DNA from 3 places in the Vibrio artabrorum genome. Region 1 is predicted to be linked to each of the others. Evidence: predicted binding sites of a transcription regulator. Region 1 holds the regulator's gene; each other region holds the start of a gene.
The links. The regulator MetJ, encoded in region 1, represses methionine synthesis genes. The targets are predictions, from matches to a motif close to TTAGACNTNTANANGTCTAA.
Positions count from the first base shown of each region.

Region 2: metH (methionine synthase) is a predicted target of MetJ. The motif match lies at 5,111-5,130, and genes of this name have one in related genera.
Region 3: metE (5-methyltetrahydropteroyltriglutamate--homocysteine S-methyltransferase) is a predicted target of MetJ. The motif match lies at 5,974-5,993, and genes of this name have one in related genera.

Region 1 is NZ_AP025458.1:2,775,611-2,786,564, forward strand. It holds gene ppc (phosphoenolpyruvate carboxylase) at 1-2,038, shown strand, start outside; gene OCU36_RS12620 (PadR family transcriptional regulator) at 2,388-2,927, shown strand; gene metF (methylenetetrahydrofolate reductase) at 3,215-4,114, opposite strand; gene OCU36_RS12630 (bifunctional aspartate kinase/homoserine dehydrogenase II) at 4,375-6,786, opposite strand; gene OCU36_RS12635 (O-succinylhomoserine (thiol)-lyase) at 6,789-7,970, opposite strand; gene metJ (met regulon transcriptional regulator MetJ) at 8,179-8,499, shown strand; gene OCU36_RS12645 (malic enzyme-like NAD(P)-binding protein) at 8,707-9,996, opposite strand; gene rpmE (50S ribosomal protein L31) at 10,330-10,548, opposite strand; gene priA (primosomal protein N') at 10,892-10,954, shown strand, end outside.
Region 2 is NZ_AP025458.1:310,936-321,889, forward strand. It holds rRNA gene OCU36_RS01530 (23S ribosomal RNA) at 1-2,373, shown strand, start outside; rRNA gene rrf (5S ribosomal RNA) at 2,473-2,588, shown strand; tRNA gene OCU36_RS01540 (tRNA-Asp) at 2,656-2,732, shown strand; tRNA gene OCU36_RS01545 (tRNA-Trp) at 2,793-2,869, shown strand; gene OCU36_RS01550 (helix-turn-helix domain-containing protein) at 3,223-3,567, opposite strand; gene OCU36_RS01555 (cation:proton antiporter) at 3,730-5,010, opposite strand; gene metH (methionine synthase) at 5,179-8,856, shown strand; gene lysC (lysine-sensitive aspartokinase 3) at 8,973-10,340, opposite strand; lysine riboswitch at 10,449-10,625, opposite strand; gene OCU36_RS01570 (pyridoxal-phosphate-dependent aminotransferase family protein) at 10,803-10,954, shown strand, end outside.
Region 3 is NZ_AP025458.1:1,817,971-1,828,924, reverse strand. It holds gene OCU36_RS08225 (pyridoxal-phosphate dependent enzyme) at 48-992, opposite strand; gene OCU36_RS08220 (YgiQ family radical SAM protein) at 1,224-3,527, opposite strand; gene OCU36_RS08215 (hypothetical protein) at 3,858-4,538, shown strand; gene OCU36_RS08210 (DUF4250 domain-containing protein) at 4,637-4,837, shown strand; gene OCU36_RS08205 (LysR substrate-binding domain-containing protein) at 4,991-5,902, opposite strand; gene metE (5-methyltetrahydropteroyltriglutamate--homocysteine S-methyltransferase) at 6,182-8,527, shown strand; gene OCU36_RS08195 (GspS/AspS pilotin family protein) at 8,675-9,067, opposite strand; gene OCU36_RS08190 (YciI family protein) at 9,069-9,365, opposite strand; gene yciA (acyl-CoA thioester hydrolase YciA) at 9,561-9,959, opposite strand; gene OCU36_RS08180 (septation protein A) at 10,127-10,729, opposite strand; gene OCU36_RS08175 (hypothetical protein) at 10,855-10,954, opposite strand, start outside.

The sequences.
Region 1 (10,954 bases):
GTTGGATGAAGCTAAATGGGGCTTTGCGGTTGTTGAAAACTCACTTTGGGAAGCGGTGCCAGATTTCCTACGTGAAATGGACGGTCGACTTAAGGGCTACCTTGGTGAAGGCCTGCCAATTGATGCACGCCCAGTACATTTCTCATCTTGGATGGGCGGCGACCGCGACGGTAATCCATTCGTCACGCACACCATCACCAAAGAAGTACTGCGCCTATCTCGCTGGAAAGCCGCTGATCTTTACCTAGGTGACGTAAACGAGCTGATTACCGAACTGTCGATGACTAAGTGTAATGATGCCGTTCGTGAGCTAGCGGGTGATGAGCACGAAGCATATCGCGCAATACTGAAGAGTTTACGCACTTTACTTCGCAACACACTCGAAGTATTAGATGCTGAAATTCAACACGTCGACGTGCCAAAGAAAGCAACACTACAAAACATCGACCAATTGTGGACACCACTTTACGCGTGTTACCAATCACTGCACGAATGTGGCATGGGCGTCATTGCAGACGGTTCTCTGCTTGATACCCTACGACGCCTAAAAGCATTTGGTGTGCATTTGGTTCGTCTCGACATTCGTCAAGAAAGTACACGTCACTCCGATGTTCTGTCGGAACTGACTCGCTACTTAGGTATTGGCGATTACGACCATTGGAGCGAGCAAGACAAAATTGCATTTTTAACCAATGAATTAAGTTCAAAACGTCCACTATTGCCTCGTGACTGGGAGCCTTCTGAACAGGTCAAAGAAGTTTTAGACACCTGTAAAGTGATTGCAGCTCAACCTCGCGAAGCCTTTGGTGCTTACGTCATTTCCATGGCTCGTACCGCATCGGATGTACTGGCAGTGCATTTACTCCTGCAAGAGTGTGGTTGTCCGTACCGCATGGATGTATGCCCACTGTTCGAAACCTTAGATGACTTGAACAACTCAGAAGCCGTCATGAAACAGCTTATGAGCATCGACTTATACCGTGGCTTTATCCAAAATCACCAAATGGTCATGATCGGTTATTCAGACTCCGCAAAAGATGCTGGCGTGATGTCTGCTGGTTGGGCTCAGTATGACGCAATGGACAAGCTGGTTAAGGCTTGTGAAGAAGAAGGAATTGACCTGACCTTATTCCACGGTCGTGGTGGTACGGTCGGTCGTGGTGGCGCTCCCGCGCATGCCGCACTTCTTTCACAGCCACCTAAGAGCTTGAAAGGCGGTCTACGTGTAACTGAGCAAGGCGAAATGATCCGCTTTAAGCTTGGTTTACCAGATGTTGCTGTAAACAGCTTTAACCTGTACGCCAGTGCGATTCTAGAAGCGAACCTTCTGCCGCCACCAGAGCCTAAACAAGAGTGGCGCGACCTAATGGTAGTGCTGTCTGAAGTATCTTGTGAGGCGTATCGTAATGTCGTTCGTGGTGAAGAGAAGTTCGTCCCTTACTTCCGTCAAGCAACGCCAGAGCTAGAGCTAGGTAAATTGCCTTTGGGTTCTCGCCCTGCGAAACGTAACCCGAATGGTGGCGTAGAAAGCTTACGTGCGATTCCATGGATCTTCTCTTGGAGCCAAAATCGCTTAGTACTCCCAGCTTGGTTAGGTGCAGGTGAAGCCATTCAATATTCGGTAGACCAAGGCCACCAAGCCCTACTGGAAGAGATGTGTCGCGAATGGCCATTCTTCTCAACTCGCCTGGGTATGCTAGAAATGGTGTACACCAAGTGCAACATGGAAATTGCTAAGTACTACGACCAACGTTTGGTTGATAAAGAGTTATTGCCGCTAGGTGAGTTACTGCGTGAACAGCTGCAAAAAGACATCAAAACGGTACTGAATGTAGAAAACAATGAGAACCTGATGCAAAGCGACCCTTGGGGGCTTGAGTCAATTCGTCTACGTAACATCTACGTTGAGCCACTAAATATGCTTCAAGCTGAACTGCTTTACCGAACTCGTAAGAGTGAAACACCACCAGCAGAGCTTGAAGAGGCGCTAATGGTGACGATAGCAGGCATTGCAGCAGGCATGCGAAATACAGGTTAACCAGTAATTACCACCACAAAAAAGACAAAAGGTCGCACTTAGCGACCTTTTTATTTGGCAAAACAGCCAGTAAAGAATATTTTATTATTTTTTTGGGTTATTTTGTCCATGTATTCTACTTTATGCTTATTATTTAGATATACTACCGCTCCACTGCAGAAGCACACCATAAAAATAATCTGCAGCATCTTGACCAACAACTTGGTCAACCTAGGTGATAAACGGCTTTATAAGGTGACATAACCAACAATGATGTTGGTAGCACTTAAACATAATCAATATAACGTGCCATTAGAAGCACACTTGTTGTTTAAGTATTTGTTCACTGTTTACCATTTGGATTTCAGACATGTCATTACCACACGTAATTCTAACCGTTTTAAGTACACGCGATGCTACTGGTTACGATATCACAAAAGAATTCTCAGCAAGCATTGGTTACTTCTGGAAAGCGAGTCATCAACAAGTTTATCGCGAACTCAATAAAATGGCTCAGAACCATCAAGTCACTTGCGTGCTTGAGCCTCAAGAAGGCAAACCTGATCGTAAAGTTTACTCTATCACTGACGCTGGTCGTGGCGCTTTAGGTGAATGGTTTGAGCAACCAACCGCACACCCAACAGTGCGCGATGAGTTTTCAGCAAAACTAATGGCTTGCGCAGTACAACCTTCTGGCGCGTACCGTATACAACTTGCTGAACTAGTAGAAGAATCTCGTAAATTGGTTTCTCACTACAAAGAAATTGAAGCGGCTTACTACGCAACACCATCAACGCTAGACAAGCAAGCACGCCTTGAGCGTCTGACTCTTCGTCGTAACCTACTCATCCGTGAAGCATGGATTATATGGGCTGAAGAAGCATTGTTAGAACTGGGCGCTATTGCTTAAGCAAGCTAGCAGCTAGAAAAATAAAAGGCTTGGACTGTTAAAGTCCAAGCCTTTTTTGTCTCTGTAGAATGTGTGATCCTATCGCCGATGGCGTTTTGCCAACCGTTTTAATACTAACCACAGTAAGTAAGTGTTCAGAAATAGCGCAAGAAAAAAGCTGGAGAACAAGGCTGCTCTTTTCGACAAGCAGCCTCGGTCAGTCGTTATTCTACAATCAAAAATTCTAACGAAGTTATCGAGGCTTTTAACAAGCTAGGATGACCCGTCATTTACTCCGATGGGTATAACTACAGCGTCGCAACTTGTGGGCGAACACCTAACGTATGACAAAGCGCATACGTCATTTCAGCTCGGTTTAACGTGTAGAAGTGGAAATCTTTTACGCCTTCACGGCTCAATGTACGAACCATATCAATCGCTTGGCTCGCACCAACTAACTGACGAGTGGTTGGATCATCATCCAAGCCTTCAAACTGCTTCGCCATCCAACCTGGAACTTTTACGTTATTCATGGCGGCAAAACGGGACGCCTGCTTAAAATTCGATACGGGTAGGATCCCCGGTATAATCTCAACCTCAATACCAGCAGCAACACAACGATCACGAAAGCGTAGGTAGCTTTCTACATCGAAAAAAAACTGCGTAATGGCACGGTTAGCACCGGCATCCACTTTACGTTTTAGGTTAATAAGATCAGATTGAGCACTTTTGGCTTCAGGGTGAACCTCTGGGAATGCTGCCACTGAGATATCAAAGTCGTGACGAGATTTAAGCAATTCAACAAGATCAGAGGCGTACATATCGGGAGCACCACCGCCAGGCGGAATATCACCACGCAACGCCACAATACTTTCAATGCCATTTGCCCAATAATCATCGGCTATTTGAATCAACTCTTCACGATTTGCATCAATACACGTTAAGTGTGGTGCTGCAACTAGACCCGTTTGGCTCTTGATCTCTTTAATAATTGAGTGGGTACGATCACGTTCACCCGAGTTTGCACCATAAGTGACTGATACAAACTTAGGTTGAAGAGTCTTTAAACGATGAACGGAATTCCACAAAGTCTCTTCCATCTTTTCACTGCTTGGTGGAAAAAACTCAAATGACACATTGATGTTGTCAGAAAGTTCAGCGATATTCTGATTCAAAGCGTCGATATGACTGGCGTGTGTGTATCCCATCTTACTCTCCCTGTGGCAAAAGCAACCACTAATCTCAAATTCCCAAACGACGTATAGACGTCTATATGTCCATAGAATGTATTGAATACGATTTAATGTCAACAGATCGATTATGAATTTTTCTCAAGAAGATCGTGAGTAAAACTTAAGATACTAAGTGGGGACACCAAGCAAAAAAAGCTGAAAACACATTGTGCTTTCAGCCTAATCGATACTAGTGAATAGTCGGTTGTTTACGCCATAAATAAGCTGATTACTTATTAAAACAAGCTCGACATTCTGTTTAAGTCAGATTGAATGGCGCCTGCGGTGACTTCACGTCCAGCTCCGGGACCTCGAATAACCAATGGATTGTCTTTATACCATTTGCTCTCAATAGCAAAAATATTGTCACAAGGCAGTAAATTCGCCAATGCGTGATCTTTTGACAACGCCTCGACCCCTACGGTGGCTTTACCACTCTTTTCTAAACGCGCGACATAACGTAGCACTTTTTGTTGAGCGTGCGCTTTTTCCAAGCGTTCAGCCAGTTCTTCGCTTAGCACTGAAGCTTTATCAAAAAACTCATCGACCGACAGGTCTTTCAACTCTTCAGGAACCAATGATTCTACTTTTACATTCTCAGGTTCAATCTCTAAACCCGACTCACGCGCCAAAATCACCAATTTACGCATCACGTCAGAGCCATCTAGGTCAGCACGAGGATCTGGCTCTGTCAGCCCTTGCTGCCATGCCAAATCAACCAATTCGCTAAACGGCACTGAGCCATCAAACTGTTGGAACAACCAAGATAGAGTCCCCGAGAAGATACCAGACAGTGCCAGGATGTCATCGCCACTTTCACGTAAATCACGTACGGTATGGTTAATCGGTAAGCCGGCTCCTACCGTTGCATTGTACAACCAGTGACGGCTGATCTTAGCAAAGGCACTTTTCACTTGGTGGTAATACTCGCTGGATGCCGAGCCTGCCACCTTGTTGGCTGAAATAAGGTGGAAGCCGTGTTGGGCAATTTGCAGGTATTTTGCTGCAAGCGCTGGACTCGCAGTGACATCAAGTACCACCACTTCATCATAGCCCTGAAGAGAACCCAAACGGTCAAGCCAATCGTCACCATTATTGGCAATGGCTTCATCATCAAAACGTTGACTGACGGAATTCGCATCAATACCTTGCTCATCAAACCAATACGTTTGGCTATCAACCACCGCAACCAAGTTAAAATTCATTCCATGGCGCTTTTCAAGTTCAGCCTTTTGCTCAGCGAACAGACTTAACCAACTTGATCCAATGTTACCCTTGCCACACAAAGCTATCGCAATACGCTTTTGCGCTTGAAATAGTTGAGAGTGTATACCTTTCACTAAACCCGATGTTTCACTTTTACGAAGCACAGCCACCAAGCTCAAGCCTGAATGAGCTTCCGAGATAAACTCAACCGGAGAACCCTTAAGCTGTTGGTAGAAACCGTAACAATGATTTGGATTTTTAGTGACTCCCGCCCCCACAGCAGCAATTAAAGAGAAACCTTCTTTAAGCTTAATTTCGGCTTCAATAGCATGATCTTGTAGGTACTCTAATGCACTGCCTGCTATCTCTTCGGTGTAGGCTAAGCGCAAGCAGTTTTGATCAGGTTCAAGCTCATAAGCTAGAGGCTCTAATTGAGCACGCTGAAGTCCTTCAAGAACTTCATTTTCTAGACGACCGAAATCATGTCCATGGCCGAAAGTTAGCTGAACAATGAAGACTTCATCCAAAGAGGTTATGATTTTTGCACCACGACCTGATGCCAGTACTCGCTCTATCTGCGTAGAGCCGGCTTCTGGCTGATAGCTGCAACGTAAGCTGAGATCCATAGCACTTTGAGCCACAGGTTGAAGCGTTCGGCTATGCAGCACTGGAGCCGCTAGGCGAGCCAATTCACTCGCTTCATCAAGGCGAAGCAGAGGCAATAAACACGCATCAGACACTAAACGAGGATCGGCGCTGTACACGCCAGCCACATCACTCCAAATGGTCACGCGCTCCACCTCAGCTAAAGCACCAATCACGGTCGCTGAGTAATCCGACCCATTACGACCAAGCAGTACCGTTTCGCCCTCACTGTTCTGAGCCATAAAGCCCGTAATCACCACACGGCAATGTGCATGCTGTGCCAGGACTTCTTTAATCAGAGGGTAAGAACGGGCACGGTCAACTTCCGGTTGAGCCCCCACGTCAGCTCGTAAAAAGGCACGCGCATCTTGAGCAACCGCTTGTAAGTCATGCTGGCACAACAAAGCCGCGAGTAGACGTGAAGACCAAACCTCACCGTGTCCAAGCACCTGGGCTTTTTGCGCTTCGCTCAAAGGGGCGGTTAGCTCACCCAAAGCGGTAAATTCCTGTTGAATGGTTGCCGTGAGCTGAATGGCAGCCTCACCTTCAAGCAGTGCTTCAATCAGTCCAAGCTGGAACTGACGAAGTGTTTGCAGACATTCATGTGCGATACGACCATCTTTATCAAGCGCTTCAACAAATTCAATCAAACGGTTGGTTGTTTTACCTGCGGCTGATACAACAACTAAGTCCGTTGCGGATGAGTAGTCTCTGAGAATATTGACCACACGTTGGTAACATTCAGGATTGGCTAAACTGCTACCACCAAATTTATGTAGCTGGCGAAAGTTTGTCATTATTAGGCCTCCCCTTCAGTGATAAAGTGCTGTGTTTTTTCAAAAGCTTGCTTGAGATCGTCAATGAGGTCTTCCGCATCTTCAAGGCCAACCGAAAGACGCAGCAGTTGCTGAGATACACCAGCCTCAGCCAATGCTTCTTCCCCCATAGCTCGGTGAGTCATAGACGCAGGATGACAAATCAGACTTTCAACACCGCCCAATGATTCTGCCAAAGAAAACAGCTCTAACTTATCAACAAAGTATTTAAGCGCTTCAAAAGAACCCGCAAATTCAAAACTCAACATACAACCAAAGCCCGATTGTTGTTTCTTTGCTATCTCGTGCCCCGGATGTTCAACAAGGCTTGGGTGATAAATAGTCCCCACCAGTTCTTGTTGTTGTAGGGCCGTCAGAATGTCACGAGAACTTTCTTCGTGAACACGCATACGCGCCCCCAACGTGCGAATACCACGGAGCGTCATGTAGCTATCAAATGGTGTGCCGGTCGCACCAATACAGTTGCCCCACCATGCTAGCTCTTCAGCATGCTCTTCTGTCTTAGTGACCACAACGCCACCAATCACATCTGAGTGTCCGTTGATGTACTTGGTTGTCGAGTGAATAACAAAATCAGCCCCCAGCTCTAATGGCTTTTGGAACACTGGGGTCAAAAATGTGTTGTCGACAGCAACCAGAGCACCCACTTCTTTCGCTTTACGGCAAGTTTCTGCAATATCAACCACACGAACCAATGGGTTCGATGGGGTTTCGATTAAGATCAACTTTGGCTTGAGCGCGATCGCCGCATCCAGTGCAACTTGATCCGATTGATCAACAAACAGAACGTTGAAATCACCTTTTAATGAGCGAGTGTTAAACAGACGGTAAGTACCACCGTAGCAATCGTGTGGTGCGATAATAAGATCATCACCACCTAGGAAAGCAGAAACCCATAAGTTAAGCGCCGAAGTACCACAGTTAGTGACAACCGCGCCTTTGCCCGACTCAAGCTCAAACAGTGCCGTTTCTAATAAACCGCGGTTTGGATTACCAGAACGAGTGTAATCGTACTTTGGCACTTCACCAAAAGCGGGAAAACCATAGTTAGTCGACAGATAAATAGGTGGGACAACGGCATGATGTTGCTTGTCTGACTCGATGCCCGTCCGTACTGCTATTGTTGCTGGCTTCCGGCTGCTCATAGGTGCTTCCTTACAAGTTTTGCGTCTGAGAATCACAGCGGCTGATCGGCATTTTGCGGCTGTGCTAGATATAGGTTATTCACTTTACTTCCATAAATGTGAGACGTCAACACTTCTAGACGTCCATATGTCTTTGCTTATGGCAGTAAATCCCGCTAAAATCACCACTATTAATTTATTCTAACAACTAAAGTGATGAAGGTACGCAATGGCCGACTGGAATGGTGAATACATAAGCCCATATGCTGAGCATGGAAAGAAAAGCGAACAAGTAAAGAAGATTACAGTTTCTATCCCTCTAAAAGTGTTAAAGGTTCTGACTGACGAGCGAACTCGCCGCCAGATTAATAACCTACGCCATGCCACAAACAGTGAGCTACTGTGCGAAGCCTTTCTACATGCGTACACAGGCCAACCACTACCTACGGATGAAGACCTTCGTAAAGATCGTCCTGACGATATCCCTGCTGAAGTGAAAAAACTGATGACAGAAATGGGCATCGAATTCGAAGCGTTTGACGAAGAATAAAAACAACTCAGTCACTGCCTTCATTATTGATTCGCTATCGCTGAACTCTATTTTTTGCATCACTGACTAGTTTTATCAGTGTGCTGTGAATCAGAGACATAAAAAAACCGACTCCCGATGAGTCGGTTTTTTATTATTCGTTTTCGTCTCGATAACGAAACGACGATATCAGACAACTATGTCATCCAGTTTCTATACTATATGTCTCTATGCCATATAATTAGCTGGCATCTCGATACGAGCTACGCCAGATTCAACCGCCGCTTCCGCTACAGCTCGTGCTACGCGAGGAAGTAGACGTGGGTCCATTGGCTTAGGAATGATGTAACCCTTACCAAACTCCAGTGTAGTCTCACCGGCAGCTGCCAATACTTCAGCTGGAACGTCTTCTTTTGCCAGTTCACGAATCGCTTTCACCGCCGCCAGCTTCATTTCGTCATTGATTTCGCTCGCACGTACGTCTAATGCACCACGGAAAATAAATGGGAAACACAGTACGTTGTTGACTTGGTTAGGGTAGTCACTGCGGCCTGTCCCCATGATTAGGTCAGAACGGACTTCGTGTGCAAGCTCAGGCTTGATCTCTGGGTCTGGGTTTGAACATGCAAACACAACGGGATTATCAGCCATCAGCGTTAGAGCTTCAGCAGGCAGTAGGTTAGGCCCCGATACACCCAAGAACAGGTCTGCGCCTTCGATAACCTCTTCAAGCGTGCGCTTGTCCGTGTTGTTTGCGAACAGCGCTTTGTATTCATTTAGGTCATCACGACGTGTATGGATCACCCCTTTACGGTCAAGCATGTAGATTTTTTCACGCTGAGCGCCACATTTAATCAGTAGTTCCATGCATGCTACAGCCGCTGCGCCAGCACCCAAACAGACGATCTTACACTCTTCAAGCTCCTTACCTTGAAGTTCAATCGCATTCAGCATACCCGCAGCCGTTACAATCGCCGTACCGTGTTGGTCATCATGAAATACCGGTACATCACAACGTTCAATCAGGCGACGTTCAATCTCAAAACAGTCTGGGGCTTTGATGTCTTCCAGGTTAATACCGCCGAATGTATCTGCGATATTCGCAACCGTATCAACGAACTCATCGATTGTGCGGTGTTTTACTTCAATATCGATAGAATCTAAACCAGCAAAACGCTTAAACAGGAGCGCTTTACCTTCCATAACAGGTTTAGAAGCAATAGGGCCAAGGTTACCGAGACCAAGAATCGCCGTACCGTTAGAGATAACAGCAACCATATTGCCTTTACCTGTGTACTTATAAACGTTATCGACGTTCTGTGCGATCTCGCGAACAGGCTCAGCCACGCCAGGGCTGTATGCAAGTGCCAGATCTTCTGCAGAGTTTGCAGGCTTCGTCAGGGCGACGGCAATTTTACCTGGCATTGGGAACTCATGGTAATCAAGAGCTTGCTGACGGAATTGTTCTTGAGGTGATAAATCTTGAGAGGATTGAGCTTGGCGGCTGTCTTCAGACATGGGTGTTAGTTCCTAGGATATTATTATTTGGGGGATCTTGTTCATGTTAATGGATGTACTTCAAAGTTCCTAGATGGCTACAGCTTCTGTCTCATTAAAAAACGAGATTTCACTACTAATAAGACCAGTGAGCAGTTGAAATTACTGCCACTTGTTGAACTTTTGAACGGATACTTATCGTGCATAATATGGGAAGCACATATAAGAATAAGCCTTCGCCATTGATGATGAATTGGCGCAGAATTCGAGCGGCCTAATATTCATGGCTTTCTCAAAGGCTAAACAACAAAAAAGGACACCGAAGTGTCCTTTTTTATGTCTAAATAGCGAGAATTACTTCTTGCTAGAAAGAGCACCAAAACGCTTGTTGAAGCGATCAACACGGCCGCCTGTATCTACGATACGTTGCTTACCAGTGTAGAATGGGTGACATTTGTCACATACGTCTAGGTGGATTGATTCTTTTGCTAGCGTTGAGTTGAACTCAAATGTGTTGCCGCAAGAACAAGTTGCAGTAACTGCTTTGTATTCTGGGTGGATTCCAGCTTTCATGGGATAACCTCAAGTAGGCCGTGTCGCTATACGATTCTAAGCCGCACACCACACGTAGTTAAAAAATAAATAAAGATACCGCTGCATCACTCAATCGCGATAAAGCCATACCTTTAAGGCGCAGTATAGTAATGAATCTGTGAGGTAGGATCAACTGATTTGATACATTTTTCACCAATAGTGTCTTTATTTCTTTTGTCGCAAAGATGATGGTGATGAATATTTGAGGAGGTGAGTCGTCTTCATGGGGCGACTTAGCCTTCTCTTGCAAACTGTTTCTCGAATTTAGCCGCCTTATCCTTTAGACTGTTCACTCTCGTCATCTCAGCAAAGCCGTCCCTTTATGCGTCCAATGATTGCCCGTGTGGCGCTGCCTGTCCCACTCGACAAGCAGTTTGATTACAAG
Region 2 (10,954 bases), 640 kb from region 1:
GTAGGAGCACCTTCGTGGTGTGACTGCGTACCTTTTGTATAATGGGTCAGCGACTTAATTTTAGTAGCAAGGTTAACCGTTTAGGGGAGCCGTAGGGAAACCGAGTCTTAACTGGGCGTACAGTTGCTAGGATTAGACCCGAAACCAGGTGATCTAGCCATGGGCAGGTTGAAGGTTGAGTAACATCAACTGGAGGACCGAACCGACTAATGTTGAAAAATTAGCGGATGACTTGTGGCTAGGGGTGAAAGGCCAATCAAACCTGGAGATAGCTGGTTCTCCCCGAAAGCTATTTAGGTAGCGCCTCGGACGAATACTACTGGGGGTAGAGCACTGTTAAGGCTAGGGGGTCATCCCGACTTACCAACCCTTTGCAAACTCCGAATACCAGTAAGTACTATCCGGGAGACACACGGCGGGTGCTAACGTCCGTCGTGGAGAGGGAAACAACCCAGACCGCCAGCTAAGGTCCCAAAGTATAGCTAAGTGGGAAACGATGTGGGAAGGCTCAGACAGCCAGGATGTTGGCTTAGAAGCAGCCATCATTTAAAGAAAGCGTAATAGCTCACTGGTCGAGTCGGCCTGCGCGGAAGATGTAACGGGGCTAAGCTATACACCGAAGCTGCGGCTATGTACCTTAGGGTATGTGGGGTAGGGGAGCGTTCTGTAAGCCGTTGAAGGTGGTCTGTAAGGGCTGCTGGAGGTATCAGAAGTGCGAATGCTGACATGAGTAACGATAAAGGGAGTGAAAAACTCCCTCGCCGGAAGACCAAGGGTTCCTGTCCAACGTTAATCGGGGCAGGGTAAGTCGACTCCTAAGGCGAGGCCGAAAGGCGTAGTCGATGGGAAACGGGTTAATATTCCCGTACTTCTTACAATTGCGATGGGGGGACGGAGAAGGCTAGGTGGGCCTGGCGACGGTTGTCCAGGTTCAAGTACGTAGGCGGGTGGTTTAGGTAAATCCGGACCGCTACTAACGCTGAGATACGATGTCGAGCTACTACGGTAGTGAAGTCATTGATGCCATGCTTCCAGGAAAAGCCTCTAAGCTTCAGATTGTAAGGAATCGTACCCCAAACCGACACAGGTGGTCGGGTAGAGAATACCAAGGCGCTTGAGAGAACTCGGGTGAAGGAACTAGGCAAAATGGTACCGTAACTTCGGGAGAAGGTACGCTCTTATCAGTGAAGTCCCTTGCGGATGGAGCAGACGAGAGTCGCAGATACCAGGTGGCTGCAACTGTTTATTAAAAACACAGCACTGTGCAAAATCGTAAGATGACGTATACGGTGTGACGCCTGCCCGGTGCCGGAAGGTTAATTGATGGGGTTAGACTTCGGTCGAAGCTCTTGATCGAAGCCCCGGTAAACGGCGGCCGTAACTATAACGGTCCTAAGGTAGCGAAATTCCTTGTCGGGTAAGTTCCGACCTGCACGAATGGCGTAATGATGGCCACGCTGTCTCCACCCGAGACTCAGTGAAATTGAAATCGCTGTGAAGATGCAGTGTACCCGCGGCTAGACGGAAAGACCCCGTGAACCTTTACTACAGCTTGGCACTGAACATTGAACCTACATGTGTAGGATAGGTGGGAGACTATGAAACCGCGTCGCTAGATGTGGTGGAGTCGTCCTTGAAATACCACCCTTGTAGTTTTGATGTTCTAACGTTGGCCCCTGAATCGGGGTTACGGACAGTGCCTGGTGGGTAGTTTGACTGGGGCGGTCTCCTCCCAAAGAGTAACGGAGGAGCACGAAGGTGGGCTAAACACGGTTGGACATCGTGTGGTTAGTGCAATGGCATAAGCCCGCTTGACTGCGAGAATGACAATTCGAGCAGGTGCGAAAGCAGGTCATAGTGATCCGGTGGTTCTGAATGGAAGGGCCATCGCTCAACGGATAAAAGGTACTCCGGGGATAACAGGCTGATACCGCCCAAGAGTTCATATCGACGGCGGTGTTTGGCACCTCGATGTCGGCTCATCACATCCTGGGGCTGAAGTCGGTCCCAAGGGTATGGCTGTTCGCCATTTAAAGTGGTACGCGAGCTGGGTTTAGAACGTCGTGAGACAGTTCGGTCCCTATCTGCCGTGGGCGTTGGAAAATTGAAAGGGGCTGCTCCTAGTACGAGAGGACCGGAGTGGACGAACCTCTGGTGTTCGGGTTGTCATGCCAATGGCATTGCCCGGTAGCTAAGTTCGGAATCGATAACCGCTGAAAGCATCTAAGCGGGAAGCGAGCCTTGAGATGAGTTTTCCCTGGCACTATAAGTGTCCTAAAGGGTTGTCGTAGACTACGACGTTGATAGGCAGGGTGTGTAAGTGCTGCGAGGCATTGAGCTAACCTGTACTAATTGCCCGTGAGGCTTAACCATACAACACCCAAGGGGTTTTGTGGACTCAAAGAAAGACCAGACCTTGAATGCGTTTGAAGAGATAGACTTTTAAATCAGTTTTCCGAATTTTAAAATTTGCTTGGCGACCATAGCATTGTGGACCCACCTGATTCCATGCCGAACTCAGAAGTGAAACACAATAGCGCCGATGGTAGTGTGGGGCTTCCCCATGTGAGAGTAGGACATCGCCAGGCTTTAAATTAAATCTTTAGGTTGACCGACCTGGAGATATGGACGCTCACTTAGTGAGTTGACCACTGCGGAGTGGTAGTTCAGTTGGTTAGAATACCGGCCTGTCACGCCGGGGGTCGCGGGTTCGAGTCCCGTCCACTCCGCCACTTATTCGATAACCTCGCCTAGTGCGAGGTTTTTTCGAATCTGAAGTAATAAAAAGTTTTAGGGGTGTAGCTCCAATTGGCAGAGCAGCGGATTCCAAATCCGCGTGTTGGGAGTTCGAATCTCTCCACCCCTGCCATATTTAAGGCTCTAGCAGAAATGCTAGAGCCTTTTTGCTTTCTATGATTTGGACACCAATCCCTCTTGATGGACATACAGAGCCAAATATCAAATTGCTGCTGTTTTACCAAGCGAGGTCTCGTCCCACGAGCTGCCCAAAGACGTGTTGTTTGTTCTGCTGACCAAATCGAGCTTCATCTTGAAACCAGACATCAACACGGCTGGGGATCTTAAGGATCGTTTCGATTTGGAATTTTTTTTAAATCGTCTTGGATTTTCTGTGATGGTTTAGGGTGTTTGGAACAGGAAGTTATCCAAGAAAACCCCATATGGGCGAGGAGATAATAAATGGAATTTGGGTGGTAGTGTTTATCACAGTTTAACGATGTAGTCATGTATATCGCTCCCGACAAGGCGTCCGCCAGAAGGTGATTCGACTTTTTTCTTTATAAACTCGTTGAGTTGTTTTCGTTGTCCTTCAGTGATGTAGGCTGGTCTACCTGTGCAGGGTTTCTCTTCAAGTCCTTCCAAACCTTTTTCAAAAAAAGTCTTAACCCATTTATTCACACTGTTCCGACTGACTTTGAGGGCTTTTACAATTTGTGCACGAGAGAGGCTGTCTTTAAAGTGTGCAAGCGCTAGTAAGTGAACCTTTATCTGAATGGTTTTTTGTTGGCTCGCTAGCTTTTTTAAATCGGTATTATTCAGGCTATTGATGGCTAAATTTCACAATAATTTATCAGTTTCAATTCGATCATATGTTTACTTTCATTGGTATTAGTGACGAGAACACCAAGTGGTGTGCATGAAAAAAGCCAGTAACGGGGCTACTGGCTTAATAACAATCGGCAATATATTTTAGAGCGAGATCATGAGATGTTAATCTAAATTTTTCTCTGCTTGCTTCGCTTTTTCGATCATAGGAGTAATCGTAGAGCCTTGTACTAAGATAGAGAATACAACGACCGCATAGGTCATAACGAGGATGATTTCTTTTACATCAATGAGTTTTTCTTCAATTACCCAAATGCCGGAAGGGATTGAAAGTGCCATCGCCAGAGCTAGACCACCACGCAAGCCTCCCCAGGTCAGAATATTAATTGACCACGGGTTGTAAGTTCTAAAGCGTTTGAATCCGATATAAGATAGGAAAACACTTAAGTAACGAGCACTTAGTACTAAAGGAACAGCGAAAGCCATCAAGATCCAGTCTTCTTGATGGAATTTAAATAACAACATTGACATACCAATTAATAGGAACAATACACCATTCAATAGTTCATCAACTAATTCCCAGAAGTGGTCTAGATGCTCCTCGCTCTCTTTTGAGAAGCCAATAAAGCGTGTCCAATTCCCAATCATGATACCCGAAACCACCATGGCTAAAGGTCCTGAAACATGCAGATATTCAGCAAAAGCATAACCTGCAGTTGGGACACCAATCGTTAACAGTAATTTCATTGAATGGTCATCAGTCGTACTGATCAAGTAATGAAAGATTAACCCTAAAATAAAGCCATAAACGATGCCGCCAATCGCTTCTTGGATAAATAGCAGTGCGACACTACTGACGGTTGGAGTGTCTGTGCCAAATGCGATAGTAAATAAGGTCACGAAGATGACAAGTCCAAAGCCATCATTGAAAAGTGACTCACCTTCAATTTGAGTTGATATACGTTTAGGAGCATTAAGCTTCTTAACTATTGCCAAAACGGCTATTGGGTCGGTTGGGGATATGAGTGAGCCAAAAAGTAAGCAGTAAATCAGATCAAAATGAATGCCGATCAACTGACAAAACCCATATAGAACGAAGCCAACAAAGAACGTTGAGAAGAGCGTAGCACCAAGTGCGAGCACTGTAATTTCCCATTTCTGGTCTTTTAAATTAGGTAACTTAATCCCCAATCCGCCAGCAAAGAGTAGGAACCCTAATATTCCTTTGAGTAGGAAATCTTCAAAGTTGATGCTAGCTACAGTTTCTGAAGCAATATCAGATAGTTGAAACCAATTATTTTGCCCTGCAATGATGATTAATAGAGATAACATCATTGAACCAGCGGTAATCGCGATAGTTGTCTGCATTTTACCAATTTTGCTATTAACTAAAGCAATAAGCATGGCTGCTGCGGATAAGAAGCATAAGGTGTAATAGACTGACATTGGGATTCCAATATGTGACAAAGTGTGAATATGAATTTTCGTTGTCTCATGTTCAAATAGCAACCATTTTTTGTCATGAATCGGTAATCAATTTACTCATTTAGACGTCTAGACTCCTTTTTAATGTGTGATAGGATGGACGAATAATTAAAGGAATGAGGTTGTATTGTGGGAAGTAATATAAGGCAAAAGATTGAATCTCTGTTGAAGCAACGAATTTTGCTGATCGATGGTGGTATGGGTACCATGATTCAGGATCGTAAATTGGACGAGCAGGACTATCGAGGTGAGCGCTTTGCTGATTGGCATAGTGACTTAAAAGGGAACAACGACCTTTTGGTACTTACACAACCTAATCTTATCAAAGGTATCCATACCGAGTATTTGGAAGCGGGGGCTGATATCCTCGAAACGAATACCTTTAATGCAACAACCATTGCTATGGCTGACTACGATATGGAAAGCCTTAGTGAAGAAATTAACTTTGCTGCTGCTAAGCTTGCTCGTGAAGCGGCTGATGAATGGACCGCAAAGACCCCGGACAAACCTCGCTTTGTGGCGGGTGTGTTAGGTCCAACTAACCGAACTTGTTCTCTCTCCCCGGATGTTAATGATCCGGGTTATCGTAATATTAGCTTCGATCAACTGGTTGAGGCCTATTCTGAATCAACTCGAGCTCTGATCAAAGGCGGCTCAGATCTTATTCTGATCGAAACTATCTTTGATACCTTAAACGCGAAAGCATGTGCGTTTGCGGTTGAATCTGTTTTTGAAGAAGTCGGCATTACTTTACCAGTCATGATCTCCGGTACCATTACTGATGCATCAGGCCGTACCCTTTCAGGTCAGACGACAGAAGCATTCTACAACGCTCTTCGTCATGTTAAACCTATCTCATTCGGCTTGAACTGCGCATTAGGCCCAGATGAACTGCGCGAATATGTCGGTGAGATGTCTCGTATCTCTGAATGCAATGTATCTGCACACCCTAATGCGGGTCTGCCCAATGCATTTGGTGAGTATGACCTTTCTCCCGAAGAGATGGCGGAACATGTTAAAGAGTGGGCTGAAAGTGGATTTTTGAACTTAATTGGCGGATGTTGTGGTACAACGCCAGAACACATACGCCAAATGGCAGAGGCTGTTGAAGGTGTAACGCCACGTCAATTGCCTGATTTGCCGGTTTCTTGTCGTCTTTCTGGACTTGAGCCTTTGACGATTGCTAAAGAGTCTTTGTTCGTGAATGTCGGTGAGCGGACCAATGTTACCGGTTCAGCTCGCTTTAAGCGCCTCATTAAGGAAGAATTATACGATGAAGCGTTGAGTGTGGCTCGAGAGCAAGTCGAAAACGGTGCTCAGATTATCGATATCAACATGGATGAAGGGATGCTAGACGCCGAGGCGTGTATGGTTAAATTCCTCAATCTATGTGCTTCAGAACCTGAAATCTCGAAAGTGCCGGTTATGGTCGATTCTTCTAAGTGGGAAGTTATCGAAGCTGGCCTAAAATGTATTCAAGGTAAAGGCATTGTTAACTCCATCTCTCTAAAAGAAGGCAAAGATAAGTTTGTTGAGCAAGCCAAATTAGTTCGTCGTTATGGTGCTGCTGTCATCGTGATGGCGTTTGATGAGGTCGGTCAGGCGGATACTCGAGAGCGTAAAGTTGAGATCTGCACCAATGCCTACAACATTCTTGTTGATGAAGTCGGTTTCCCGCCAGAAGATATTATTTTTGACCCGAACATTTTCGCAGTGGCGACTGGTATCGATGAACACAATAACTATGCGGTTGATTTTATTGAGGCGGTAGGGGACATTAAACGCGATCTCCCGCATGCGATGATCTCTGGCGGTGTGTCGAATGTTTCATTCTCATTCCGTGGTAATAATTACGTCCGTGAGGCGATTCACGCGGTGTTCCTATATCACTGTTTTAGAAATGGTATGGATATGGGTATTGTAAACGCGGGTCAGTTGGAAATTTACGATAATGTTCCAGAAGATCTGCGTGATGCGGTTGAAGATGTCGTACTAAACCGTCGTGATGACTCAACCGAACGCTTGCTTGATATCGCGACTGAATACCTAGAGCGCGCTGTCGGTAAGGTTGAGGATAAATCGGCATTAGAGTGGCGCACTTGGCCGGTAGAGAAGCGTTTGGAGCACTCTTTAGTAAAAGGTATCACTAACTTTATTGTTGAAGATACCGAAGAAGCTCGCATTAATGCCTCTCGTCCTATTGAAGTGATAGAAGGTCCTTTAATGGATGGCATGAACGTAGTTGGTGACCTGTTTGGTGAGGGTAAGATGTTCTTACCACAGGTTGTAAAGTCTGCGCGTGTTATGAAGCAGGCGGTTGCTCACTTAGAACCGTTCATCAATGCAACCAAAGATGTAGGTGCAACTAACGGGAAAATCTTACTTGCGACAGTCAAAGGCGATGTTCATGACATCGGTAAAAACATAGTAGGCGTGGTTTTACAGTGTAATAACTACGAAATTATCGATTTAGGTGTGATGGTGTCATGCGAAAAAATCCTTAAGGTCGCTAAAGAAGAGAACGTCGATATCATCGGTCTTTCGGGTTTGATCACGCCTTCACTGGATGAGATGGTTCATGTTGCTAAAGAGATGGAGAGGCAAGGTTTTAAACAGCCTCTGTTAATCGGTGGGGCAACGACATCTAAAGCACATACTGCAGTCAAAATCGAACAGAATTATTCAGAACCTGTCGTCTATGTAAATAATGCCTCGCGTGCTGTCGGTGTTTGTACTTCACTACTGTCAGATGAATTGAAACCCGCTTTCGTTGAGAAGTTGGATATCGATTACGATCGGGTTAGAGATCAACACCATCGTAAAAAGCCTCGTACTAAACCTGTTACGCTTGAGAAAGCACGAGCTAACAAAGTGGCTATTGATTGGGATGCTTATACTCCACCGGCCCCTGCGAAGCCGGGTGTACATATCTTCAATGATTTTGATGTATCTACTTTACGTCAGTACATCGACTGGACCCCATTCTTTATGACATGGTCATTAGTCGGAAAGTACCCTGCAATTCTTGATCATGAAGAGGTGGGTGATGAAGCTAAACGCCTATTCAAAGATGCCAACGATTTACTGGATCGCATCGAGAAAGAGAAGTTGCTTGAAGCGCGAGGTATGTGTGCTTTGTTCCCAGCGAACAGTGTTGGTGATGATATTGAGGTGTATACCGATGAATCTCGTACCGAAGTTCTAAAGGTTCTACACAACCTTCGTCAACAAACAGAAAAACCAAAAGGCTTTAACTATTGTTTATCTGATTACATCGCGCCAAAAGATAGCGGTAAAGCAGACTGGATTGGTGGATTTGCGGTAACGGGTGGCATTGGTGAGCGAGAGTTGGCTGATGAATACAAAGCGAAAGGCGATGACTACAACGCCATTATGATTCAGGCAGTTGCTGATCGATTAGCTGAAGCGTTCGCGGAGTATCTGCATAAAGAAGTGAGAAAGGATATTTGGGGTTACTCGCCAGATGAGGATTTGTCTAACGACGATTTGATTCGAGAGAAATACCAAGGTATTCGTCCAGCCCCGGGTTACCCTGCTTGTCCTGAGCATACAGAGAAAGGCACGTTATGGGAGTTGATGGACGTTGAAAAATCGATCGATATGTCATTAACGACGAGCTATGCGATGTGGCCAGGTGCCTCAGTATCTGGTATGTACTTCTCACATCCTGATGCCCGATACTTTGCTATTGCACAGATTCAACAGGATCAACTGGAGAGCTATGCCGACCGTAAAGGTTGGGATATGTTAGAAGCCGAGAAGTGGTTAGGGCCAAACATTAACTAACTTTTAGGCTATGACGAGCTTGGATTCGTAAAGTAAAAAAGAGAAAGGGTTGCTCAAGAGCAACCCTTTTTGTAGCTGTGATTTAGTTATTTATCTGTCGATGATAAACGCATTTTCTACTCAAACAACTCTTGGTGCAGTTTTTGAATCGCCAACTTAGCAACAGATTCATCTAGCAAGAAACACAGGTTGTGTGGGCTTGCTCCGTAACAAATCATACGTAAGTTGAAATCTTCCAGAGTACTGAAAACTTGCTTTGCATAGCCTTTGCTTTCACTCATGTTATTGCCAATAAGAGCCACAACGCACAAGCCGTGCTCGATATCCACAGAGCACAGCTCCTCAAGTTCAATTCGAGCCGCTTCTGGTAATTCTGGTGCACCACCAGAGGTATCTGTTTGGTCTAAAGTGAGTGAAACACTGATCTCTGAGGTGGTGATCAGATCAACAGAGATCTTATGTTTAGCTAGGATCTCGAATACCTTCGCTAAAAAGCCGTAAGCATGGAACATATTAGCGCTGCGCAGCGTAACCATGGTTTGATTGCAGCGTAGGGCAAGCGCTCTAAATAGAGGAGAGCTTTCAACTTGTTGGCGAATCCATGTACCACCAAGTTCAGGAGCTTTAGAGGAGCCGACAAATACTGGGATTTGGTGACGGAGTGCCGGAACTAGCGTTGATGGGTGCAGTATTTTCGCTCCAAAGTTTGCCATTTCCGATGCTTCGCTGAAGCTGATTTCTGGAATCGGCGATGCTTTAGGTGCAATACGAGGATCTGTTGTGTAGATACCTGGAACATCCGTCCAGATCTCTAAACCTATCGCTTGCACAGATTCGGCAATCAGCGCTGCTGAATAATCACTGCCACCGCGGCCCAAAGTCGTGGTATTACCTTGGCTATCAGCACCGATAAACCCCTGAGTAACGACAACTTGTTGCTGGCAAAGTGGGATCAGTTTCTCTTGCGCTAGAGCAGCAATGTCTTCTAGCTGAGGTTCGGCTTTACCAAAATCATCATTAGTACGCAGCACTTCTCTGATATCAAAACGAACCGCTGGTGTGCCGCGCTCGCGAATGATTTGAGCGAGGATATGTGTCGACATCAGCTCACCACATGCGACAAGGTGATCAGTCAGTTTGGCACTGGTTTGGAATGATGCAGCCTCTGCTGCATTCGCAATATCATCAAGAATACCGTGAACTTCTTTCTCGATGCTAATCGAGTCTGTGAGTTGATTAAGAATCACGTTATGAATGTCTGTTAATTGTGCCATTAATTCCTGACGACGAGCTTTGTCTTGAACGCCATTTGCCAGTTCAACCAGTAGGTTTGTGACACCAGAACATGCACTACTTACAACCAGTTTTGTATTGGAGTTGTTTTCAATAATGGCAGCACAACGGCTCATTGCTTCAAAGTTGGCAACACTTGTTCCACCAAACTTAGCGACATTAAAAGAACCAACTACATTAGATGCACTCACGATATATCTCCCACGACTTCCTAAAATAAAATTACGGTTGGGTAATCCAACGTCCGATGTTTTTCGAAGAGAGTATTAGAGCAAAAAGAGAGGAATGATTAGAATAGTCACCTCAGAAGCTCTTCACCATAGATATATGGTGACAGTTGCCGGGATTCAGCCCGCTCAACCGACAATAAAAGTCTGCATCCTTTTATTATCTCGGCACTGCTCCCCATCAATGTTTTGTATTGGAAATGCGGTTCCACAAAACACCTGCCTGGGCAGTGCTCCTCTTCTGCTAGATAGCCGTTTCATTGAACGTGTTTCCGGCAATAATGTCAATCTGTAACTGGAGATAGGCGTAAAAATAATTTTAACAATTATGTGACACTGGTATGACATCAATACTTCTGTCTAATTGCTGAGGTGATCGATTTGCTTTAGGGTGGAATATTCACACCATTAACGTAAGGGATGTACATGTCTAATTTAACACTCACAACGGCCATCGAGAGCTTTTATCCGCCACACCGAACGTTAATGGGACCGGGGCCTTCAGATATTTCTCCTCAAGTTTTACAGGCCTTGAGCCGTCCAACTATTGGCCACCTCGATCCGTTGTTCATCGCGAT
Region 3 (10,954 bases), 960 kb from region 1:
CTCAGTTCTCAGAGATGCGGGGTTTTAGAGTAGAAAAGAACGGATTACTACCAAGTTGTGTTAGCAGCGTTATTACTGGCGTGGCTATTTCGAAGTTCTGGGTACTTACGTTGATAGCGTGGCAACATCGACTCATTACCTAAGATGCCACCTTGATGGATGTAGATGATGGTTTTATCTGGGTTGTCTTGTTGCCACTGTTCTAAGCATTGCCACATCAATGGATCATAAAGTAGGTCAAATTCAATGTCGGTTTGCTCTTGCAGATCCAACCAAGTTTGATAGTCCTGTTGATACAGTTTACCAAAGTGGTGCTTGGCGTTAAGCGGTAAGATATGTGGGTGATCGGTTTCACCCAGTTCATTAAATTGTTGCGTTAGGTAGTCACTGCCACCCACACACGCACAGGTCAATACCGGGATGTCGTGAACTTTTAAATGTTTGTGCAGATACAGAGCGGTACTGCCGGTGCCTGCTGGTAGAGCCACCACGAAATCGTTCTTGTTTTGGAAACGTGTCCAGCCGAGTATTTCCATCGCCAGTTGTTTCACACCATATTCAGAAAGCTGAGAACGTCCACCTTCAGGTAATACAATGCATTGAGAGTTGGGCTGTCTTACTTGTTCAATATACGCTTGTGGATGAAGCTCAGAGCCGATTTCTTTGACTGAAATGACCTTAGCCCCAAGCTCGATGGCACCACGGTAGTTGCCTATTGGGCGTTCTTGTAACCATTGGGGTAGGTGGTCGACGTAAAATTCAAGCGTCCAGCCTTTAATTTTTGCCAGTGCAGCGAGCGAGAACAATGAGTTAGCTTGAGCGGAACCATAGCTGATTAGAGTGGTGGTGTTTGGGTACTCGTCTTCCAGTAGCTTCATAAACTTTCTGGCTTTGTTGCCACAAAAATGAGAGTGAAGCTGGTCGTCACGCTTTAAGAAAAAGGTGTGGTCGTTATATTGATGCTGAGTTACAGGGCTATTATTTAGTTTCATCGCACTTATATAAAATGCTGACTTAAGAGCCAGCATTTTCATATCAAATAGGACGCACAAGTATCCAGTAGCCTGCAAGCGCTGTAAACCAACTAAATCAAGTTTTCGTTGAATATTGAACTTGGTACTACGAGTCTATTGGCTTTTTCGTTAGTAGAGAGATAAAAGTGCAGAATAGGAAAAAGCGCAGCGAGATGCTGCGCTTTGTGTTTTTACTGGAATGAACACAGATTAACGCTGTGCTGCACGCTGGCGGTTTTTACCGTTACTCGCAGGTTTGCCACCTTGGCCGTTGCCCGCTTTGTTACGGTTTGGTTTACCGTTTCCGCTGCCATTACCTTGCGATTGCTGACTACCTTTCTTAATGAAGCCAGTCGTTGGTTTATTCGCGTTACCATTACCGTGCTGCTTTCCGTTGCCCTGATTGCCGTTACCTTGGCTACCCGTTGGCTTTTTGCCGCCCGATTTAGGCTTATTGCCACCGGGTTTATGGTTACGTGGGCTTTCGCCACCCAGACCTGGCTGCGACTTACTGTGTTTCGTCGCAAAGCGCTGTGAGCCGTGACGACCAGATTTACGACGTTGTGCTGGCGTTTGTGCATCAAAGTCTTCTGCGGGTACTAGGCAGTTTGCTTTGTCGCCAATTAAGTGCTGTTTGCCCATGTTGATCAGCGCTTCACGGATGAGTTTCCAGTTTTCAGGATCGTGATAACGAAGCAGTGCTTTATGCAGACGACGTTGACGATCACCTTTTGGTACAGGAACATCTTCACGCTTCTTATATTTCACGCGTTTCAGAGGGTTAGTCTCTGAGTAGTACATCGACGTGGCATTACACATTGGCGATGGGTAGAAGTTTTGTACTTGGTCACACTCGTAGTTGTGCTTTTTTAGCCACATTGCAAGGTTAAGCATGTCTTCATCTTCTGTGCCCGGGTGAGCAGAGATGAAGTAAGGAATTAGGTACTGCTTTTTACCGGCTTCAGCGCTGTACTTCTCGAACATCTCTTTGAAACGATCGTAAGTGCCCATGCCCGGTTTCATCATCAGATCCAGTGGGCCTTTTTCAGTATGCTCTGGAGCAATCTTCAAGTAACCACCCACGTGGTGAGTCACAAGCTCACGAACGTATTCTGGAGATTCAATCGCTAAGTCGTAACGTACACCAGAAGCGATCATGATCTTCTTAACGCCCGGCACTTTTCTCGCAGAGCGGTACAGGTCGATGGTGTGTTGATGGTCTGTGTTTAGCTTTTCACAGATTTTCGGGAACACACACGATGGACGACGACAGTTAATTTCAGCTTTTGGATCAGAACAACCTAACCGGTACATGTTCGCCGTTGGGCCGCCCAAGTCAGAAATGGTGCCTGTGAAGCCCGGTACTTTATCTTTAATCTCTTCGATTTCATCCAAGATGGATTCTTTCGAACGGTTCTGAATGATACGACCTTCGTGCTCTGTGATTGAGCAGAAAGAGCAACCACCAAAACAACCACGCATGATGTTCACCGAGGTTTTGATCATGTCGTATGCCGGGATTTTCGCTTTGCCGTACATTGGGTGCGGAACACGCTTGTAAGCAAGGCCAAACACGTAATCCATCTCTTCTGTAGTCAATGGAATGGGCGCTTGGTTAACCCAAAGCTCGCGATCACCGTGACGTTGAATCAGAGCACGACCTGAGTACGGGTTTGTCTCAAGGTGCAGAATACGGCTAGCGTGAGCGTAAAGAATACGGTCATTGTTTAGCTTTTCGTAACCTGGGATACGCACCGCTGTTGTTTTTGCATCGTGACGAGAAGGGCGAATAGTAATAGGTTGCGCTTTTACTTCTTCTTTTTCGTCTTTCTTGGTATCACACTGGGTTTCAACTTCGTATGGGTTTACCGGAACGTACGCTTTGTTCGGCTTTTCGATACGAGAAGAGTCAATGATCTTGAAGCCTTCAGGGGCCGCAGGGAGATTGATAGCAGTACCACGAATATCGGTCAGCGTAGACATGTCTTCGCCATCGGCAATGCGGTGTGCCACTTCAACCAGTGCACGCTCAGCGTTACCAAAAAGAAGAATGTCCGCTTTTGCATCAAACAATACAGAGCGACGAACTTTATCCGACCAGTAGTCGTAGTGAGCCACACGACGCAAACTCGCCTCAATACCACCAAGTACGATTGGCGTGCCTTTGTAAGCTTCACGACAACGTTGAGAATAAACCAGAGTTGCACGGTCAGGACGCTTGCCACCTTCATTGTTCGGTGTGTAAGCATCATCGTGACGTAATTTTCGATCAGAGGTGTAGCGGTTGATCATGGAGTCCATGTTACCCGCTGTGATGCCGAAGAATAGGTTAGGTTTACCTAGCTTCATGAAGGCATCTTTATTGTCCCACTTTGGTTGAGCAATAATGCCCACGCGGAAACCTTGAGCTTCAAGCAGACGGCCGATGATCGCCATACCAAAGCTCGGGTGATCGACATAGGCATCGCCCGTTACAATAATAATGTCACAGCTATCCCATCCAAGCGCATCCATCTCCTTTCTACTGGTCGGCAGAAAGGGTGCTGTTCCGTAACACTCGGCCCAGTATTTTTTGTGTTCGTGAATAGGAGTGATATCGCTGTACATATTTCAACCTCTGATTTTTGAGGCGGGAATTATAGCGGCATGAAGCTAGACTAGCCAGTAGAACATGCCCCTGCTCGTACTGATGTCTTTCGACGTTTGGGTGATCTTACGGATAAAATCGCTATACAAAAGCCGAGTTGAAGCCATGAATGACGCCGCTAATTTGCGATTTTGATTAGTGTTCAGGGCAGATTTTGATATTATTCGCGAAAATATCTCTGAATAAGTAGATCCATAATGGTCGAAACGTTACTAATGCAATTTGCTCCGATGTTATTGGGAGCTCAACTGATGTTAACTTTAATCTTAGTGAAGGGGGACATTTGCCCAGGTCAACGTGGCCGCATTCACAAGATGTTACCCGCGATTGGCGTACTGTGGCTCGCCGTTTCTTCTCTTAAGATCGAAGCTTTTCTGGTCGTATTTGCGATCTTCTATTTCTATTCTCAAGTTCAGACTAACAAAACACGCGACGCTGGCCCCATTTGGGTGATGTATCTAGCTTGTGGTTTAGCGCTGTCATACGTAGCTATCCAAGCAACAGAACAAGCAACCACGGTTGGTATGATCACGACCTTGTTACTCGTGGTATTGTTGGGCTCAGTGTTCAGCCATCTTCTGCTGACAATTGCAAGAACGCGCTTACAAGCCTTTCATCGTGTTCTCCCTGTTGTGGGTATACTCAGTGGCATGCTGGTGGTGCTAGCCACCGTGATCAATGTTTATTCACTGCCTGAGGCACAACTGGAACCGGTGATTTCAACATTGTTATTTAGTTTTGCTTTGTTGATCTCGTCTATCGTGGTGTGGTGTTGGCATTTATTGTTCGTTAAAACGCCTGAAAAATTACAGTTGACGATTTCGTTGCTGATGTTATTGGCGGCCGTCGTTGGTTTAACGCCAGTTTGGGCACTTTAATCACTCACTTTCGTCAAGAAGTGTGATCGGTTTTTTAGCGTGGCGCGGGTAAGCGTTCTAAACTTAACTCTAGTCGGTGTGTTCGTAAGGAGTTCGAGATGGATTTAAGCAACGTTAAAGGTTTCGATAGCATTATTTTGCTGGGCATCGTGAATGAAAAACTTCGTTTAGAATGCGATAGCTTTGAAGAACTGATCAGTATGTATGAAATGGATATAGAGAGTGTCGTGGGTAAGCTTGATATGCTTGGCTACCAATACGATCCATTGACGAATCAGTTTAAGTCTTACCCAAGATAAATAGCGGACGAGTGCATCAGCTATCGTGAATGAAAAAGTGTCGCTATTGTCTGTATTGATAATAAAAAAGTCACAGATGGTCTGTGACTTTCTTGTTTCTGACGGCTGCCTAGTGAAGCTAACACTACTCAAACTCGCCCAACACGAAATCTGTTAAACAACCTTAATCCCATCTAAGTGACTCTTACTTTGCTGCCTTGCGGTGCTAAAAAAAGCTTGTAGGTAACGTTTGTCTTTTTCTGAATTTCTGACTGCTGCAAATAGGCGTCTTGATAGCCCTTTGCCCAATGGTTTGCTGGCGATCAACCCTTGCCTTGAAAACTCACTGATCGCCCAGTTGGGTAGTGCAGCGACCCCTAAGCCTGCCGATACCATTTGTACCAACATTAACGTGTTGTCTGCCTGTTTCCATTTTTTAGGGTCGACGCCTGCGGGTTGTAAAAAGTGCTTCACAACATCGAGCCGCTGCTTTTGAACAGGGTAGGAGAGCATGGTGATATCACTCAGGTCTTGCGGCTCAATGATCTGCTTTTCCGCTAAAGGTGAGTTAATAGCAGTAATCAAGCGCATTTCAAAATCGAACAGCGGTTCGTAGTGCACCTCAGAACGCGGCTGGATATCAGAGGTAATCACCAAATCTAATTCGCCAGCCATTAACGCAGGTAGGGGCTCAAAGCCAAAGCCTGATGAAAAGTCAAGCGTGACGGTTGGCCATGCCACTTGGTACTCTTTCAGGGCAGGCATCAACCATTGAAAACACGAGTGACACTCGATCGCCATGTGCAACCGACCATTCACATCCTCCTTTAGGCTCGCGAGCTCGTTTTCTGCTTTCGCGACTTTGGGTTGTATCTCATCTGCCAGCTTAAGCAATATCTCCCCTTCAGAGGTGAATTTTACGGGCCTAGTTTTACGGAGGAAAAGCTGGCCGCCAATACGTGCTTCAAGATCTTTCAATTGATGAGAAAGTGCCGACTGAGTCAGATGGAGAGAAGTTGCCGTCGCCGTTAGCGAGCCGCTGTCTCTCAAGGTGGTTAATGTTCGAAGGTGTTTAAGCTCTATCATGAGTATTCCTCATATTCCCTAAGCCAATTCAATATTTCTTAATAATCACCCTACGGGGTTTTCACTCTCTTGTAAACGTCTAGATGTCCAAATGAATTCTAATCGTTCATCTTAAGATTATTCAAAATGAAAATTATTAATAAACAAGATGAATATTTGGACGTTGTTCATCGTTCAGATTAGGTAGATAGTTTAGCCATCCAGACGCCTTCTTTGAAAAGATTTAATCGGATAGGCCGTCTGACTGGATATTAAAATTATTGAATAAGGAACAGGTTCATGACGACAACAACGCATATTTTAGGTTACCCACGTATCGGCGAAAAACGCGAACTTAAATTCACACTAGAGAAGTACTGGCGCGGTGAGATTGACCAATCTGAGCTCAAGCAGCTCGGCAGCGAATTGAGAAATCGTAACTGGAAGGTACAAGCCGACGCGAATCTAAGTTTTGCAACGGCGGGTGACTTCGCATGGTACGACCATGTTCTAACAACGACTCTGCTTCTCGGTCATGTGCCGAAACGTCATGCTGGTGGATCAGAAGATGAAAAAGCCTTCCCAGATTTAGATACTTTATTTCGAGTTGGGCGTGGACAATCTCAAACACAATCCACCTGTTGTGGTGGTAAACATGGATCTGAAAGCGCTAAAGATGGTGCTGCGGCTTCCGACATGACTAAGTGGTTCAACACTAACTACCACTACATTGTTCCTGAGTTCAGTAAAGACGACACCTTTGAAGTGAGCTGGCCACAACTGTTTGACGAAGTGAGTGAAGCGATTAAAGCGGGGCATAAGGTGAAGCCAGTTCTTCTCGGCCCACTGTCTTACTTATACTTAGGTAAAGAAGTGGAAGCGGGTTTTGATCGCTTGTCTCTGCTTCCGCGTCTTCTCACCGCTTATCAAGCGATTTTAGCAAAACTCACTAAGTTGGGCGTTGAGTGGGTGCAAATCGACGAACCTATCCTTTCTCTAGAGCTTGAAAGCCGGTGGGCCGATTCATTCAAACTGGCGTATCAAGTGATTCAAGGCGATGTAAAACTATTGCTTACTACTTACTTTGATTCGGTGACCGATACGTTAGATCAAATCGTAAAGTTGCCAGTGAATGGCGTACACATTGATTTGGCTGCGGCACCACAACAACTCGATGAAGTGGTGAATAAGCTACCTGAAGGTTGGGTGCTATCGGCGGGGGCAATCAACGGGCGCAATGTTTGGCGAGCTGATTTAGCGGCATTACTAGAGAAACTGCAACCAGTCAAAGAGAAGCTGGGAGACAAATTGTGGGTCGCGAGTTCATGTTCGTTGCTGCATAGCCCGGTTGACCTTGAACTCGAAGATACACTCAGCGAAGAAGTGAAGAGTTGGTTTTCCTTTGCAAAACAGAAAGTCACTGAGGTGAGTTTATTGGGGGCCGCGTTGGATGGCGATCAAAATGCCATTTTGGCGTGTGAGACTTACAGCCAACCGATTGTTGCACGCAAGAGCGCCACACATGTGAACAAGCCGCAAGTGCAAGCTCGAATCAATACCGTAACTAAAGCATTAGCAGAGCGCAGTGCTCCATACGCAGAACGTGCCGCGCATCAGTCTGAAGTACTCGGCTTACCGTTGTTACCAACCACAACCATTGGTTCGTTTCCACAAACAGGGGAGATCCGTGTTCAACGCAGTGCTTACCGCACTGGCAAACTGAGTGAAGCGGAATACAACACGGCATTGAAAGGTCACATAGCCGATGCAGTTAAGCGCCAAGAAGCGTTAGATTTGGATGTACTTGTACACGGCGAAGCGGAACGCAATGACATGGTGGAGTACTTTGCAGAAAACTTAGCTGGTTTCCAAACCACTCAATTTGGTTGGGTACAGAGCTATGGTTCACGCTGCGTAAAACCGGCGATTGTGGTCGCAGATATCGAACGTGAAAAACCGATCACAGTAGAGTGGTCGACGTATGCTCAGTCATTAACAGCTAAGCAGATGAAAGGGATGCTGACTGGGCCTGTGACTATCTTGTGCTGGACATTCCCACGTGAAGATATTTCTCGCAAAGAGATCACCAACCAACTGGCGTTTGCGCTGCGTGATGAGGTGTCTGATCTACAAGATGCAGGGATCAACATTATTCAAATTGATGAACCTGCCATTCGTGAAGGCTTGCCGCTGAAAAAGCGTGACCATGCAGAATACTTAGAGTGGGCGGTCGATGCCTTTAAAATTTCAGCCGCGAGCGCTAAGCAAGAAACGCAAATTCATACCCACATGTGTTACAGCGAGTTTAATGAGATCATTGATTCTGTGGCCGCGCTAGATGCCGATGTGATTACCATTGAAACTTCTCGCTCGAATATGGAATTGCTCAAAGCGTTTGAAGCGTTTAACTATCCGAATGCGATTGGACCTGGTGTTTATGATATTCACTCACCAAACATTCCATCAGAAGAGTGGATCATCGACTTGCTTAAGAAAGCCGCTGAGAAAATTCCGGTGGAACGCTTATGGGCAAACCCTGATTGCGGCCTTAAAACCCGGAATTGGGCAGAAACAGAAGCCGCACTTGCTAATTTAGTTGCAGCCACTAAAGCGCTACGTAAAGAGTGGGCCGTCGCAGAAGCTTGATACTAATCGTAGTCAATAACGGGTCATCCTAGCTTGTTAAAAACCTCGATAACTTCGTTAGAATGTAACGCCCTAAAAACAAAGGCCTCGCGATGCGAGGCCTTCGGGATTGATGCTTGTTCGAATCTCGAATCTCGAATCTCGAATCTAGCTGCTCTGACACGTCTGTTTAGTGATCAGCTTGTCAACCATCAACTGTCCTCGAGTGTTACGAATCTTGATGTTGTAAGCCAGTCCCATATCTAGGTGTGATCTTACTTCAGAGTTAGTGCAATAGCTGTTCACACTCATCTCTACAACTTGGTTTAAAGGTTTCGCCCCTTTGGCATCTTGGTTGTAGATCATCATAAGTTCGATAACGGTGCTTTTGGCTAGCACGCGCATGATCGACAATGGACCATACTCGATCGGCAAGCCGGCAGAGAGAACCCCCGCTCGGTTTTGTGCCATCATTTCCAGCTGTCTTTGCTGCTCACGCTCCGCTGAAGCACAGCCAGAGAGTAGCGCAACAGCGACTGAGACAATAATCCATTTTTTCACGTTAAAACACTTTCTTGAATGGTTTAACGATGACGTTTTGGTAGACGCCGGCATCAACGTATGGGTCTGCATCAGCCCATGTTTGCGCGTCTTCTAAAGAATTGAACTCAGCAATCACAGTCGAGCCAGTGAACCCCATTTCACCTGGATTATCGGAATCGATAGCAGGCATAGGGCCGGCTGTGAGAAGTCGACCTTCATCGTGAAGTGTTTGCAGGCGTTCTAAATGTTGTGGGCGAACACTTTGGCGCTTTGCTAATGAGTTTTCGACGTCTTGAGAAAAAATTACGTACCACATGTTGAGATATCCTTATTTTACTTCACTGAATGACAGCGATTAAATTTGCTATCTGGTTAATTTACGCGAACTAATGGCTATTGGAAGAGGGAATAAGAAGAAATTGTGAAATGAGGTGGGAGAGGAGCAAGGTCTTCAGCGTTTTTTAATGAAAATGACTAAAGACCTTAGAATGCGCTAGCGCGATGAGACACACTATTTTTTGATTGGACGAGGCTTACCACTTTCATCGACAGCGACATAGTTGAATGTCGCACCGCACACCTTGTAACGATCGCCGATGCCGTGGTCAAGTACAGGTTTAACCCATACTTCTAAGTCAATATTCATCGAACTACGACCAATCTTAGTACAGTCACCATAAACACACACAACGTCACCCACTAACACTGGCTGTTTGAACTCGATACTCGATACTGAAACCGTGACAATCTTGCCGTTAGAGATCTCTTTCGCCAGTATACCACCCGCCAGATCCAGTTGAGACATTATCCAACCGCCGAATATTTGGCCTGCTGCATTGGTATCAGAGGGCATCGCTAAAGTGCGAAGAAGTAAAGAACCAATCGGGTTTAAAGTTGATTGAATAGTCATTGTTGTACTCTTAATGGTATTGATTGTTTTCAATTAAAAATAGAGGTGTTTATCAGACTTGCAGCGGTCTTGCCTTTCATGTCTTCTGCGAACAAAAATAAATCACGGGCCAATGAACATGAGCATCATTGGCCAAATAGCCGGTTGATAATGTTGCTAGCAATCGGCTATTTTTCTTTAGTATTTTGATCTGAGAGCGCTTGTTGCTCGTTTTGGTGCTGATCTTGATCTTTGGGCTGAAACTGATCTTTAGGTACATGCTTATAGATATAAGCTCCCGTCAGCAAAGTGAACACAAAGGTCGCGATCAGCAAGCCGAAGACTTTGAAATTCACCCAAACATCGAGAGGAAGGTTGAAAGCAACGTAAATATTGAGGAGTGCACAAACAGCAAAAAATAGGGTCCATGCCCAGTTAATTTTGCTCCACACGACGTCGGGCAGTGTAATCTCTTTGCCCAACATCCTTTTAATTGCTGATTTACCCATAAGATGGCTGACTGTCAGGCCGATAGAAAACAGTGCGTAAACGATGGTGACTTTCCATTTTATGAAGTTATCGTCATGCAGGGAAATGGTCATGCCGCCAAACACGGCGACCACTAGGAAAGTGATCACCTGCATTTTTTCTACTTTTCTATAAATTAAGTACATCAAAACAATTTGTACTGCGGATGCGATGATCAAAGCACCGGTTGCGGTATAGATGTCGTACATCTTATAAAGCGCAAAGAAAATAATGAGAGGTATGAAATCAAGAATTTGTTTCATGTGGCACTGAATATCCAGTTAGTTGAGTTGCAGACAGTCTAACCAAATTTGTCTCGATGCAAAATAGCCCGAGACAATTGGGTGCCAATTAATTACATCTAACCGCTTTATCGTGTCGGAACGTGTTATCGCATTGATGTGGTTTGATAACGAGGTATCAGCTTCTTGATATCTTCAAGGTAACCTTCGCTCTTCAAATTGTCTAAGGTGTTTTCAAGCTCTTGC